2 regions of the Phyllobacterium sp. CCNWLW183 genome follow, and region 1 is predicted to be linked to the other one. Evidence: riboswitches for the same ligand, from Rfam matches in the RefSeq annotation. Region 1 holds a riboswitch; the other holds the start of a gene.
The links. A riboswitch is a leader RNA that binds a small molecule or an ion and turns the genes downstream of it on or off. The one in region 1 is predicted to bind thiamine pyrophosphate.
Positions count from the first base shown of each region.

Region 2: it holds a riboswitch for thiamine pyrophosphate, as region 1 does, so the genes downstream of both, thiC (phosphomethylpyrimidine synthase ThiC) here and thiE (thiamine phosphate synthase) in region 1, are expected to answer to the same signal.

Region 1 is NZ_JBBCBN010000003.1:429,315-436,805, reverse strand. Features, by position in the region: gene V9K95_RS10265 (ABC transporter substrate-binding protein) at 1-402, shown strand, start outside; gene V9K95_RS10260 (ABC transporter permease) at 434-1,486, shown strand; gene nikC (nickel transporter permease) at 1,483-2,406, shown strand; gene V9K95_RS10250 (ABC transporter ATP-binding protein) at 2,403-3,236, shown strand; gene V9K95_RS10245 (ABC transporter ATP-binding protein) at 3,233-4,003, shown strand; gene V9K95_RS10240 (TadE/TadG family type IV pilus assembly protein) at 4,152-5,177, shown strand; TPP riboswitch at 5,228-5,331, shown strand; gene thiE (thiamine phosphate synthase) at 5,396-6,061, shown strand; gene thiD (bifunctional hydroxymethylpyrimidine kinase/phosphomethylpyrimidine kinase) at 6,058-6,858, shown strand; gene V9K95_RS23685 (transglycosylase SLT domain-containing protein) at 6,881-7,491, opposite strand, start outside.
Region 2 is NZ_JBBCBN010000001.1:730,491-737,981, forward strand. Features, by position in the region: gene V9K95_RS03415 (thiazole synthase) at 1-298, opposite strand, end outside; gene thiS (sulfur carrier protein ThiS) at 300-497, opposite strand; gene thiO (glycine oxidase ThiO) at 466-1,461, opposite strand; gene thiC (phosphomethylpyrimidine synthase ThiC) at 1,463-3,280, opposite strand; TPP riboswitch at 3,383-3,503, opposite strand; gene V9K95_RS03435 (NAD(P)H-dependent oxidoreductase) at 3,549-4,118, opposite strand; gene rpsU (30S ribosomal protein S21) at 4,300-4,578, opposite strand; gene V9K95_RS03445 (RidA family protein) at 4,746-5,090, opposite strand; tRNA gene V9K95_RS03450 (tRNA-Lys) at 5,176-5,251, opposite strand; gene V9K95_RS03455 (PhzF family phenazine biosynthesis protein) at 5,364-6,302, opposite strand; gene V9K95_RS03460 (NUDIX hydrolase) at 6,355-7,068, opposite strand; gene V9K95_RS03465 (endonuclease/exonuclease/phosphatase family protein) at 7,072-7,491, opposite strand, start outside.

The DNA of each region.
Region 1 (7,491 bases):
ATCATCCCGGGCGACGGTAAGCAGACCCTGACCAAATATCGTGCCCGTACGCATGATTCCTATATTGGTCAGTGGGGCGTGGATTATTGGGATCCGAATTCCAACGCCGAGACCTTCACCAGCAATACGGACAATGCTGATACCGGCACCAACAAGACACTCGCATGGCGCAATGCCTGGGATGTGCCGGAGCTGACCAAGGAAACGAAGGCAGCCCTGCTGGAGCGTGATAATGCCAAGCGCGCGGCAATGTATCAGGATCTGCAGAAGAAAGTGCTTGAAACCAGCCCCTTCATCATCATCTTCCAGCAGACGGAAGTGGCAGGACTGCGTGCGAACATCAAGAACTTCAAGCTTGGTCCATCATTTGATACCAACTACGTTTTCAATGTAACGAAGTAATCCGGAACCTGTACCGGTGAGCACATCTGACATGCAATTGGAGGCCAGGCGCTCAGGCGCCTGGGCTTCAAATTTCGCTTGGGCCGTGGGCAGGTTTCTGCTCATTGGCGCCATCACATTTCTTGGTCTTCTGGCCGTCACGTTTTTCATTGGCCGTGTCATCCCGATCGATCCCGCGTTGGCCATTGTAGGCGATCGCGCGCCTGCCCACGTCGTGGCGCGTGTGCGTGAAGAGCTGGGACTGAATCTGCCGCTCTACCAGCAGTTTTTCCTTTATCTTAAGGGTGTCCTGCAGGGTGAGTTCGGCAATTCCGTTCTGACCAGCAATCCGGTTATGACCGATATTATCCGCGTCTTTCCCGCTACCTTCGAATTGGCGACACTGGGCACGCTTATTGGCGCGTTTATTGGTGTTCCGCTTGGAGTGCTTGCTGCCGTCAAGCGGGGCACGATCCTCGACCAGATTGTCAGAGTTATCGGACTTATCGGCTATTCAGTGCCGGTGTTCTGGCTGGGGCTGCTCGGTCTCGTGCTGTTTTACGCCAAGCTTGGCTGGGTATCGGGACCAGGACGTATCGACGTTGTCTACGAGTACACGTTTACGCCCATTACCGGCCTTTACCTGCTTGACGCGATTTTGCAGAACAATTGGGAAGTCTTCCGCAATATTTTCAGCTTCATCATCCTGCCCGCCTCAGTGCTGGGTTATTTTTCGCTGGCCTATATCAGCCGGATGACGCGTTCTTTCATGCTGAACGAGCTTGAGCAGGAATATATTGTTGCGGCGCGCGCCAAGGGCCTGTCCGAAACCCGCATCATCTGGGCCCATGCCCTGCGCAATGCGGCAGTGCCATTGCTGACTGTGATTGTGCTCTCCTTTGCCAATCTGCTTGAGGGGTCAGTGTTGACCGAAACGATCTTTTCCTGGCCAGGCCTTGGCAGCTACATCACCAATTCGCTGCAAAATGCCGACATGAATGCGGTGCTCGGCGGCACGATTATCATTGGTGCCGTGTTCATCGCCATCAACCTTCTTTCCGATCTTCTGTATCGGCTACTTGACCCACGGACACGCGCACGATGAGCGAGATCGCAAAACCAATTTCCCGCCGCGAATGGCTGATGAGCGACCGGCCGCAATCGCGTATGCAGGCCCGGCTTGGCCGCGCTTATTTGATCTGGAGCCGTTTTGCCAGCAACAGGCTCGCCGTGATCGGACTTGGCATCATTTTTGCGCTGGTGCTGGTGGCGCTATTCGCTCCTCTGCTTGCGCCGCATTCACCGGTTGCAGGCGATCTGCGCAATGCACGGCTTTTGCCGCCCGGTGGCGATTATTGGCTCGGCACAGACGATCAGGGCCGCGATATTCTTTCGCGCCTTATCTATGGTTCGCGTCTGACGCTCTATGTAGTTGTCCTCGTGGCTATCATCGCCGCGCCGATTGGGCTGCTTGTCGGCACCATCGCCGGTTATGCCGGAGGCTGGGTAGACGCAATTCTTATGCGGCTCACCGATATCTTCCTGGCATTTCCAAAGCTCATTCTGGCTCTCGCTTTGGTGGCGGCGCTCGGACCTGGCATTGAGAATGCCGTCATTGCCATAGCGGTCACCTCGTGGCCGCCCTATGCACGCATTGCCAGAGCTGAAACGCTGACCGTGCGCAATTCCGACTATATTGCCGCCGTGCAGCTCATGGGTGCATCACCCATGCGTATCGTCCTGCGCCACATCATGCCGCTTTGCCTTTCATCTCTGATCGTCCGTGTGACACTCGACATGGCCGGAATTATCCTGGTCGCCGCAGGCCTTGGTTTCCTTGGTCTGGGCGCACAGCCGCCATTGCCTGAATGGGGTGCGATGATCGCATCCGGCCGCCGGTTCATCATGGATCAATGGTGGGTGGCAGCCGCACCGGGCTTTGCAATTCTCATCGTCAGTCTGGGCTTTAATCTTCTTGGCGATGGCTTGCGCGATGCGCTCGATCCAAAGGGGAACAACCAATGAGCGCCTTGCTGACAGTCAAGGATCTTCGCGTGCAATTTCCGACCCGCACGGGGGTCGTGGATGCTGTGCGCGGCGTTTCGTTCACGCTTGGTCGCGAAAGGCTCGGCATTGTTGGCGAGTCCGGTTCAGGAAAATCCCAGACCGGGCGCGCAATCATGGGGCTGACGCCACATCACGCAAAGATCACCGCCGATACGTTGAATTTTGACGGAATGGATCTTCTGGATATTTCGGCAAAGGAGCGGCGAAGCCTGCGTGGAAACCGCATCGCAATGATCCTCCAGGACCCGAAATATTCGCTCAATCCTGTGATGAGCATCGGCAGGCAGATTGTTGAAACGCTGCGTACCCATGAAAAGGTGAGCAAAGCCGAGGCGCGCAAGCGCGCGCTCGACATGCTTGCTGCTGTGCAGATACGTGATCCGGAACGGGTCTTTAATCTGCATCCGCATGAAGTTTCCGGCGGCATGGGACAACGCGCCATGATCGCGATGATGCTGGTGACCGGACCGGAGCTGCTGATCGCGGATGAACCGACTTCCGCGCTTGATGTGACAGTGCAGCTTGATGTGCTGCGAATCCTTGACAATCTGGTGCGGGATCGCGGCATGGGTTTGATCTTCATCTCCCATGATTTGCGGCTGGTCTCCTCCTTTTGCGACCGCGTTATCGTCATGTATGCGGGGCGGATCGTCGAAGAAATCGCCGCTGCAGACCTGAAGAACGCAAAACATCCCTATACGCGCGGGTTGATGAATTGCATGCCGCAGATCGGCACCGACCGGCATCCGCTGCCGGTCCTTGACCGCAAGCCGGAGTGGGCCGCATGAACAATCTGCAAGTGGCGGCTCTCAGCGTCGAAAATCTTGAAGTGAAGTATGATCGTTTTCGCGCATTGCGCGGCGTCAGTCTTGATGTCCAGCAGGGCGAGTCTTTTGGTCTGGTGGGCGAGAGCGGCTCGGGAAAGTCAACCTTGCTGCGAGCCGTCGCGGGACTTGCACCTGTTACCGGCGGCGCGATCACAGTCAATGGCAAGACGCTTGGCTCGTCCCGGACAAAAGCATTTTACCGTGAAGTGCAAATGGTGTTTCAGGACCCCTTTGGCTCGCTGCATCCGCGCCAGACGGTGGATCGCCTGTTGCTGGAACCATTGGTCGTGCATGGCTTTGCCGATATCGAAAAACGTATCCTGCGCGCGCTTGATGAAGTGGGCCTTGGTTCAAGCTTTCGCTTTCGCTATTCGCATCAGCTTTCCGGCGGTCAACGCCAGCGTGTCGCCATTGCCCGTGCATTGATCCTGGAGCCTTCAATCCTGCTTCTTGATGAACCGACATCAGCCCTTGATGCTTCGGTACAAGCGGAAGTTCTCAACCTGCTGGAGCAGATAAGGCGGGATAGAAAGCTGACCTTCCTGATGGTCAGCCATGATCTGGCGGTGGTCACCCATATGTGCGACCGGCTGATGGTAATGCAGAATGGCGCAGAGGTGGAACGCCTGTCGGCGACAGACCTTGCCCGTCATGCTGTGAAGGAAGATTACACGCGCAATCTTCTTTTGGCGAGCGAGGGTTTTGTCCGGCCGGAAGCATCCATATAGAGCTGTAAGGTTCACCGGATTTTTACCATTGCTGAACATTCAGGCGCTCTTTACTGCCTGAATGCAGAATGGTGAAAATCTGAATGAATTTCATAAGCCGTCATTCACATGGCTGAATCAATGGTCTGCCCAGCGACTGGAGTGGGCCATGAAAAAAATAAGAAACTTTCTGAAAGACCGTAGTGGCGCGACAGCCGTCACATTTGCATTGTTGCTCGTACCTATGGTGGGAATGACCGGGCTTGCCGTGGATTATACCCGCGCAAGCAGCGATCGTTCGCAACTGCAAAACGCAGCGGACGCAGCCGTGCTGTCGGGTGCAGAGATCTATGATGGCAAGGACCTCAAGCCGGTAAATGCGCGCATTCTTGAAAGTTTACGCGCGAATGTTGCGGATTACGACGCACGCGGAATCATCAAGAATGTCACTGCAATTGAAAGCATTCCACCGCAGATCGTTCTTACACTGTCGACGTCGATGGGTACGACATTTATGAAGGTACTGAACCAAGACACAATAAACGTAGCAGTGAAAGCGGTAGCTTCGAGCGCAATTTCACCCACTGAGGCGACCTTCAACATAACGAAAGTCAAGGGAATCTATTATAAAAAGATATCCATGATCGCCGTTAGGAAAGATGGAACGGAACACGAGGTTGCCTCAATCGAATATACAAATCCCCAGCAAGTGGACGGGCAAGGTACTTCTAAGCCTGAGGTAAACAAAGCGCAGACGTTTGCATTGGGCGAAGTGAGTGAACTCTACTTCACTATGATTGTGAAAAAGGAAGGTTGTCCCATTGGTTATGTTAACCCAAAAAATCGCGATGGGTCGTTGCAGAAGAAATGTGTCGCGACAACCAATTCGCGCGAACAGCTAACGAGCATCCCTGAAAATCTCACTTTCAGTGACTATAGTAAGCGGCTGAATAGTGCCCATGCTTTCTTGGTTAAAAGCAACAGAAGATATGATGCGTGGCGATTGGCGTTGAACGGCGCAACCACGACTACGGCGGAAGAAAAAGATGCTTTTGTCATGGACGATCTCATGAACTGCAAGGGCGAGAAGGAGCATCATGGCTGGGAAGACGGGGGCGGCACCGATCCCGATTTTGAATACGACCTGACCACAGGCTGCACGTATGACTTCTCTAAAGTTATGTTGACCCAATAACCCGAACCACACCTGCGCATTGACTTCCACGATGCGCCATCTCATCATGAGTTCATTCCGAGGGGGGCATCGTACGATGCTGAGATGGCGCTGAGCCAAGACCCTTGAACCTGATCCGGATCATGCCGGCGTAGGAACGGGAATTGAGCAATTATCGCGCTGGTTCGTCTTTCTTCGCACATATCCGGGTCTCCAGTTTTGAAAATGGAGTCCGTGACGTGCCAAATGTAGATTACCGCCTAAATGCCATTGTCGATTTTGATGCTATTGGCCCCGACAAGGATTTAGGGGCGCTGGCTCTGGCTGCGGTGCGTGGCGGTGCAACAATTATCCAATATCGTGACAAAAACTCCGCAACGCGTGACATGATTGATCGTGCACGGCAGATACACGCCGCGATCAAGGCGACAGGCGTGCCGCTGCTCGTCAATGACCGGATTGATGTTGCGCTTGCCGTAGGCGTGGAAGGTGTCCATGTGGGGCGCGAAGACATGGCGGTTGCCGATGTCCGACATCTCCTCGGGCCAAATGCGATTATCGGACTGACCGTCAAGAATGAACCGGACGCGCAAGCAGCGATTGATGGCGATATTGACTATGCCTGTATTGGCGGCCTGTTTGAAACACCCACCAAGGAAAACCTGCAACCGATCGGCTTTGACGGGTTCAAGCGCCTGGCTGCCATCATACGCAAGGCAAAACCGCATTTGCCTATAGGCGCTATCGCCGGTATTGGGCTCGAGCGCACGCCGCTTGCCATTGAAGCGGGTGCTGATGGTGTAGCGGTCATTTCTGCGATCTTCCGTCAGGACGATCCGCAAGGAGCGGCGCACACTTTGCGGTCGGCGGTGGATGAGGCATTGCAGGTAAGAGAGCCAGCATGACCGCAATAGCGCTGACTATTGCCGGGTCTGACAGCGGCGGCGGGGCAGGAATCCAGGCCGATTTGAAAACCTTCTCGGCGCTCGGTGTTTATGGCGCGAGTGTGCTCACCGCGATCACTGCGCAGAACACCCATGGTGTTACGGCCATTGAGAATCTTTCGCCCGATATCATCCGGGCTCAGATGGACGCGGTTCTTTCCGACCTTGAGGTGAATGCAATCAAGATCGGCATGGTATCGACAGTATCAACCATAGAGACAATTGCGCAGGGGCTTGATCGCTGGCAGCGCAAAGCGGTGTTCGATCCTGTCATGGTTGCAACTGCGGGCGACCCTTTGCTGGAGCCAGCGGCAATCGACGCTCTGCGCCAGCTTCTCTTGCCGCGCGCGCTGCTGCTGACTCCCAATTTGCCGGAGGCGGCCTTGCTAACAAATATGCCGATTGCCGAAGATGAAGCCCAGATGGTGCGGCAAGCGAAAAAGCTGCTCGAACTCGGTCCCTCAGCCGTACTTATAAAGGGCGGACATGCCAAGGGGGATATGAGCACCGATATCCTGCTTGATGGGTCCGGAATGGAGCGATTTTCGACGCCGCGTATCAAGACAGTCAATGATCATGGTACTGGATGCACACTGGCGTCTGCCATTGCCGCTGGCCTGGCAAAAGGAATGGCTCTGCATGGTGCCGTTAGTGAAGCCAAGGACTATCTGACGGCTGCCATGGCGGCTGGCGAAATGCTCAAAGTCGGCAGCGGGCGTGGGCCGGTCCACCACTTCCATCGCTGGTGGGCGGCCTAGCAGCACCGGTGCAGTTTTGATTTCAGAGTGGAGCGGCGGTGCTGGCTGGTGTCGCGTTGCTCAAGCCTGTAGTTGCTCCACTGGTGGAGGCTGCCGAAGCAATGTCAGGCCGTTGCATCGGCAACGGGATCGCTGCCGGAAACGCCACAGCGGGTTCTTCTGAATAAGCGAGTTGCGCCGGCATGGCAGCCGGTGTTTCAGCGGGAGCCATCGCCGTCATCGTCGCGGGTGCAACAGGCGTGCTTGACGGTTTCAGGCCGGTCTCTTCCAGAAGGCCCTTTTTCTTGGCCTGATAATAATAGCCGCGAGCGTAAAGCCGCACGGCCTGATCAGGATTGTTATCGGCAACCTTGTAGGCGCCAGCAAGATACTTCACGCCAAATTTGAGATTTGTTTCTGCATCCAGCAAATCTTGCGCAGAGCCGGTGTGACCCATGCCGCGTGCTGTCGCGGGCAACATCTGCATCAGACCCCAATAGGGACCGTTGCGAGCCTGTGGATTACCGCGGCTTTCCCGATGCACAATGCGGCGAACCAGCGATTCAGGCACTTCGTAGGCAACCGAATATTTTGAAATCAAACTGTCGAGCGGCGTACCGTTATCTTTGAATTCAGGGGCGCTTCTCGTGCTTG
Region 2 (7,491 bases), on a different contig from region 1:
TGACTTCAAGCTTGATCCAGTCTGTAGAAAAAACGTCACGCGCCATATGCGCAGTCAGCACAGCTTCTTTCACTGTGTGACACCCGGCTGTATTAGGCAACACACGCAATTCCAAGGAACGAAGCAAGGACCAAAATCCGTCGCCAGTTTTCGTGCCAGCCATTTCGCGGCGCAACGACACGGTTATGATCTCTGTTCCTGAAGCTTTAATCGCATCTATAAGAATTGCAGGAGATGGATACTGCGCCGTACCAAGCAAAAGGCGAGACGATATTTCGGCGCCATAAAGTTTCAACATTTCACCCACCCTGCTTCGGGGTCAAAATTTCGATGCGATCACCATTCTTTAGAGTGTGATTCTGCCGCTCGTTTGCTCGTACAAGCTCACTATTGACTGCTGTTGCGAGCCATTCACCCTCAAATTCAAGCTCTAACAACAGCGCTTCAAGAGTTTGCGCCGAGACATCATGCGCTTGTCCGTTCACGGTGAGTTTCATGGCGTATACTCCTTTCTTTCAGGATCATGTCGGCAGCCTGCTTTGCCATCGCTGGCGCAAGCAGAAAACCGTGTCGATAAAGTCCGTTAATGCTGATGCAATTGCCCGTTTTAACCACGCGCGGCAGATTATTTGGGTAGGCTGGGCGAACGCCTGTTCCGGTTTCGATAATTTCGGCTTCACCAAATGCCGGGTGAACACTGTAGGCAGCGTTCAACAATTCCATCATTGAGCGCGCCGTTACCGGTCCATTTGCATCGCTCTCAATCATTGTCGCGCCCACCATGAAAGTGTGGTCCGGTCGGGGCACAATATAAAGCGGGAACCGCGGGTGAATAAGCCGTATGGGTCGTGACAGTGATATGTCTTTGCTGCGCAAGATGAGCATTTCGCCACGCACGCCCCGCAAATCAATATCTGGAGACGCGATTCCAGTACAATCGATAACCCATTCAAAGCTGGAAATTTCAGCGGCGCTCGTCCCAGTTTCGCAGCGGGCGCCTAACCCAACGAGTTTTGCCTTTAATTCCGTTAGAACCTGACGTGGCGCCAGATGCGCCTCACTTTCAAAGAACAATCCCTTGCGGAAAGCCGCCTCGCCAAGATCGGGCTCCAACAGCGAAATTGCTTCCTCACCAATGCGCACAAAGCCCGACGTCCGCGCGCCAAAGCGCTCCAGTTCTTTTACATCCCGCGGTGTGGCCACCACCAGCGTTCCCTTGCGACTCACGGATCCGGGAATTACAGACTCCCACCAATTGGCCGCGTTCATTCCAAGATCAATGACAGCCTGTTCAGCGCTTTCGCGCTCACACCAAGGTGCGAGCATGCCACCGGCATACCAGGAGGCTGCAGAATTTTCGCCGCCAAAGGGGTCTAGTATCGTCACTTCGGCTCCACGTGCTCGAAGCTCATAAGCAACTGTGAGGCCGGCAACGCCGGCCCCTTTCACCAGAATATTCACCTCATTCCCCGGCATTGAGCGGCATATAGAGCTCGCCGCCTGTGCGGAATTTCTCCGCCATCGCTGCCATGCCTTCTTTTTGAGCCTCCGCACGAATGTCGTGTGAAATGCGCATTGAGCAAAACTTCGGCCCGCACATTGAGCAAAAATGCGCAACCTTATGCGCTTCTTTCGGCAAGGTCTCATCGTGGTAGAGTCTCGCCGTCTCAGGATCCAGAGAGAGATTAAACTGGTCCTCCCAGCGAAACTCAAAGCGCGCACGGGATAGAGCATCATCTCGAAGCTTCGCCGCCGGATGCCCCTTGGCCAAATCCGCCGCATGTGCAGCAATCTTGTAGGTAATAACGCCGACCTTTACGTCGTCTCGATTGGGCAATCCCAGATGTTCTTTAGGCGTAACATAACAAAGCATCGCCGTGCCAAACCAGCCGATCATTGCAGCACCGATGCCAGAGGTAATATGATCGTAGCCGGGAGCAATGTCTGTCGTCAGCGGTCCAAGCGTGTAGAATGGTGCCTCTCCGCAAACAGCAAGCTGCTTGTCCATATTCTCTTTGATCTTGTGCATCGGCACATGACCGGGACCTTCGATCATAACCTGGCAATCTCTGGCCCAAGCGATCTGAGTCAGTTCACCCAATGTTTCAAGCTCAGCAAACTGCGCCGCGTCGTTTGCATCGGCTATTGAACCGGGTCGCAATCCGTCACCGAGTGAAAAACTGACATCATAAGCACGGCAAATATCGCAGATTTCCTCGAAATGCTCATAAAGAAAGCTTTCCCGGTGATGATGCAGGCACCACTTTGCCATGATTGAACCGCCTCGCGAGACGATGCCCGTGACACGATTAACCGTCAGTGGAATATAATGCAGTCGGACACCGGCATGAATAGTAAAGTAGTCGACGCCCTGCTCTGCCTGTTCGATCAGCGTATCTCTGTAAACTTCCCAAGTCAGATCTTCAGCGATACCGCCAACCTTCTCCAGCGCCTGATATAGCGGGACAGTTCCGATGGGAACCGGCGAATTACGGATAATCCACTCGCGAATATTGTGGATGTTGCGCCCGGTCGACAAGTCCATCACCGTATCGCCACCCCAGCGGATAGCCCAAACCATCTTTTCGACTTCCTCCTCCATCGACGATGTGACGGCGGAATTACCGATATTGGCATTGATCTTCACGAGGAAATTCCGACCTATGATCATAGGCTCAAGCTCAGGATGATTGATATTGGCAGGTATGATGGCCCGCCCCCTGGCGATTTCCTCCCGTACGAATTCCGGTGTCACATGATCCGGTAACGATGCACCGAATGACTCGCCATCCCGAACTTGGTTCCGTGCGGCTTCCCGACCGAGATTCTCCCTTATGGCGACATATTCCATTTCAGGCGTAATAATTCCCGCGCGGGCGTAAGCAAGCTGCGTAATCGCTTTTCCGTCGTAAGCGCGGCGTGGCTGATATTGAACAGGAAATTCTCTTGTAAGCCGCTCGCCCGTGGCGAAGCCATTGTCAGCTGACTGGATTATTCGCCCCTTATAGGAATAGCTATCGGCCTGTTGACCGATTTTCCATGCCTCACGAACACGTGCGATCCCTTTATTGATATCGATACTTGCAGTTGCGTCAGTGTAGGGACCGGATGAATCGTAAACCGCAAGGTTTGGCTCACCAGCGGTGGGATGAACCGCAATTTCGCGCAAGGGAACGCGAATATCAGCATGTATCTGCCCTGGTTTATAAATCTTGATTGACGCGGGAAGCGGCCCGGTTGAAACTTTCGGGGCCTCGGTAATTTTTGTTACAGCAGTCATCGTCAGGTTCCTTTGCGTTATTGCAGGAAACCCAGTTCTGAGCCGGAAGGATGAAAGAAGCCTCGCGAATCCAATCATGGATTCAGTGCGAATGCACTATGCGCGATAACCTTTGCACCGTCCCTACGCCAGTGTGAACTGGATCAGGTTCAACGGGTCACTGCGCTTGGCTATGCCTGAAGCAGTATCTCAGCCCCTTGTCGGGACTCCCCTGGTGAATGGCCTAAAGTGAACCGCCTGACGTATTGCTGTCAAGCGCTTCATAAAATTACGAAGCGCGAAGCGGTTTCAGAGCACCTGCCCATTTTGCAAGTTCAGTCAAAACCGTGCTGGCGCTGGTAGTTATCAGTTCATTTGGCGTGAACACGCCATCATCGTTGATAAACTGCTGGTACGAAGGAATGGGAACGCTTTCTGCAAGCGAAACCATACGGAGTGCCGAGATCAACCCTTTGACCGATTCGGTAGCACGCAAACCACCGGAAACACCGCCATAACTTACAAAGCTTACAGGTTTGTAGTTCCACTCATTCCATAAATAGACCAAGGCATTGATGAGCGAAGGTGGCGCGTTGTAGTCATATTCAGGCATGACAAAGATGTAAGCGTCGGCCGGCTCAATCGCCTCACTCCACTTCTTTGTATGCGGATGTTCGTATTTTTTCATGCGGGGATGATTCGGTTCGTCATAGACCGGCAACTTGAAATCAGCCAAATCGATAAGCACAGGGTCGAACTTGCCATCCTGCTTGGCGAATTCGTTGAACCACTTTGCTACAGCAGGACCACCACGCCCGGGCCGCGTGCTTGCGATTATAATATTGAGCCTGAGTGCCATAGTATCATATCTCCAAAACTGCGATAGTCGATAAGTAAAGACATTGACCCATCGCACAAGAAGGCACTTTTTTGAAACTGCCCGGAATGTCTGCGTAGTCCCACAAAAAACGAAACCCGCTATAGCGATTTGGCCATGCGGGTTTGTCGTCACAATGAAGGGCGTTAAAGCCCGTCAGATATTAGCGATTATTATTATAGTCGTTACCTGCTGGCGCGCCAGGGCGTGCAACACGTTCTTTTTTCTTTGGTCCAGGCAACAAGCCTTCGCGTTGAGCCTGCTTGCGGGCGGCCTTGCGGGCGCGGCTAACGGCTTCTGCTTTTTCGCGAACACGACGTTCAGAAGGCTTCTCGAAAGCCTGACGGGCCTTCATTTCGCGAAATAGACCTTCGCGCTGCATCTTTTTCTTCAAGACCCGTAGGGCTTGTTCAACATTGTTATCACGGACGAGAACTTGCAATCGTTTTCCTTACCCATGCTTGCCTCGTCTTGCAGTACCAAAACTGGCCACAATCAGACAAGCGTTTGAAGAATTGCCACAACGGCAATCCGGAGAAGCGCGGACTTTATTCATTCCCGCGCCAAAAATCCAGTGCACCCAAGCAATTAAACTTGGATACGCAATCTTTAGATTGCAGCCGTGATGATGATTTCAACCTTATATTCCGGTGTTGCAAGCTTGGCTTCACCTGTCGCGCGTGCTGGAGCATTGGCCGGATCAACCCATGCATCCCATACTGCATTCATTTCGCCAAAGTCCTTCATGTCATCAAGCCAGATGATGGCCTGCAACAACTTCGACTTATCTGTACCTGCCTCTTTGAGCAAACGATCAACCGAGGCCAGGACGTCTTTAGTCTGTTCTGTTACGCTCTTGCCCGGACCACCTACCTGACCGGCCAGATAGACTGTATTACCATGGATCACGGCCTGGCTCATGCGAGGGCCTGCTTCAATACGACGAACGCTCATGAAAATCTCCTGTGGAAGGTTTCGGACAAGCCGAGGCTTGCTTGGTGCAAGAAAAAAGGGCCATACGGCCCTCGTTTCAGAAAAATGGTGGGCACAGTAGGGATCGAACCTACGACCCGCTGATTAAGAGTCAGCTGCTCTACCAACTGAGCTATGTGCCCGTCAGCCGCTTCCGCGACGACAGTGAGCGCTCTATAACGGGGCAAATCTTGCCTGTCCAGCCCTTCACCAAACTTTATCGCGCTGATCGGCAAGAAGATGAAATTTTCGCTCTCAGACAAACAACTTGCCCTCTGCCACCTTGATCGCCGCGCCACCGATTCGTGCGCTTATGATTGCCTTATCCTTAATATCGAGTTCTAGCTCAAGTTTCGACAGCCGGCCCATCTCATAGCCTTGTTCAACAGAAAATCGCTGTACGCCATCAAGCGGTTCATCGAACAAGTGAATTGCACCGGCAAACGCAGCTGTCGCTGAGCCGGTTGCAGGGTCTTCATAAGTTCCTTCGTCACTGACAAACATACGCGAATGAAAATCGTTCTCATGCCCTACGGTTTCACGGCAGTAAGCATAAACCGGCAATTGCCTATGGCCAATTCGGGGTGCTATCCGCTGCATTGCAGCCTGATCGATCCGTATTCGAGCAGCTGATGCAAGACCACGTATCGGCACAAGTAAAAATGGTACACCGGCATCCCAAATGCTGGGAACATGGTTTTCAAAACCAATCTCGTCGCGCTCTAACCGCAGTGCCCGCGCTATGGCAACCTTGTCGTAGTTGTAGTCTACCCGTTGCGGCAATTTAGGGAGGTCAAATTCCGCAAAAGCCCCGTGTTTTCCCAGTCTTACGCCGCACCGAACAGCTCCAACCTGCTCTTCCAAAATAATAAGCGCATCTTGATCGTTTTCAACTTCACCAAAACGATTTTGCGCAAGTGACACAGCTGTCCCAACCGTAGGATGCCCGGCGAACGGCATCTCATAATCCGGCGTAAAAATGCGAACCCATGCTGTATGAGCGGCGTTTTTCGCCGGCAGCACGAAAACTGTTTCCGACAGGTTGAACTCACGGGCGATACGCTGCATCGCCTCATCATCAAGGCCCTGCGAATCGTGAACGATTGCCAATGGATTCCCTTTCAGGACCTCGGAAGTAAAGACATCATATATTTCATAACGGCGGAATGTCATGGGCGTTGCCCCTTTTTCAATTTGATGAAAAATAGACCAACCCTAAAGGGGCGCAAGTCAAACCTTGTAACGGTTACATTTGGCTGAAATGCCAGTCGCCGAACGCGCGGAATGTAACGGGTGTTGTATCGGTCATATCAGCCGATGAAGCCACTGCAACAACATCGTCGAGCTCCGAAATGAGTTCTGCAGTGATATGGCGACGTATGCGCGTCAACAATTCTTGGGAACACAAATCAAAATAATAGCGACGAAACAATGCAATGCTGCGATCCGCGGTAACGAGATAAATATTGCTGTCAAAGCCCTGAGCATCCGCTAAATCAATAGCAGTCTCCTCCAAAACCTCACGCCTCATATTCCCTTCAATATCAATAATTTCGTTGCGCACATCACCTTCATCAAAGGAACCGGCCGGAAAATAGACACGCCCTGCCGCCGCCGTTGAACTGGCCATTCGACCGGCGATCAGCTTATTGTCGTTAGAGACGATCACGCCTACTGCATAAACGTGCCAAGGCTTCAGTGATGTCCGATTCTTCTTCCAGTGCATCATCGTTTTGAAACGCGTGCGTTTATAGACCGCTTCGAAGGCATCACCGTTGACGTGAGCCTGCTCAGCCATAAAGAAATCGCCATTGAAAAGAGTAGGATTGGCTCTAATTTCCTCTTCCCAATTTGCCCCAATTTCAGACTTGTTTTCTAATTCATAGGTTAGCGAGCCACTTTCTATCCGTATCGCGGCATGTTTGAGCTCAATCACCGTCTTCTCGGGAGAGGCTTTCATTGTTCAAACCATGTCAAACGTAACTACGACAGGACAATGATCGCTGGCCTTGGGGCGATCCCAGCCAATACGAGGAAAACGTTCAAACTTTTGATCAGGTGGGAATACTGCCCGGAATGGCTGTCCTTGTCTGATGATGTCGGGAACAGCTTGCATGTTATTCTGCGCCAAGGACGGTGACGCCAAGATATAATCAAGCTGGCACAAGTGCCGTTCATTGGGTCCTCGCGTGTGATAAAGCGTCCAGCGATCCATTTCGGGGCGTCTTTCTACCAGATTTTCACAAAAGCCACCCTCAAGCAGGATGTTAAGACTGCTTTCCATCTCTTTAACCGGCTCGAACATGTACCCAACCAGCGTGTCCCCCTTGATAAGAACACGCTCTCGATAATCATTGAAATCACCACAGATGACCCAGCTCTT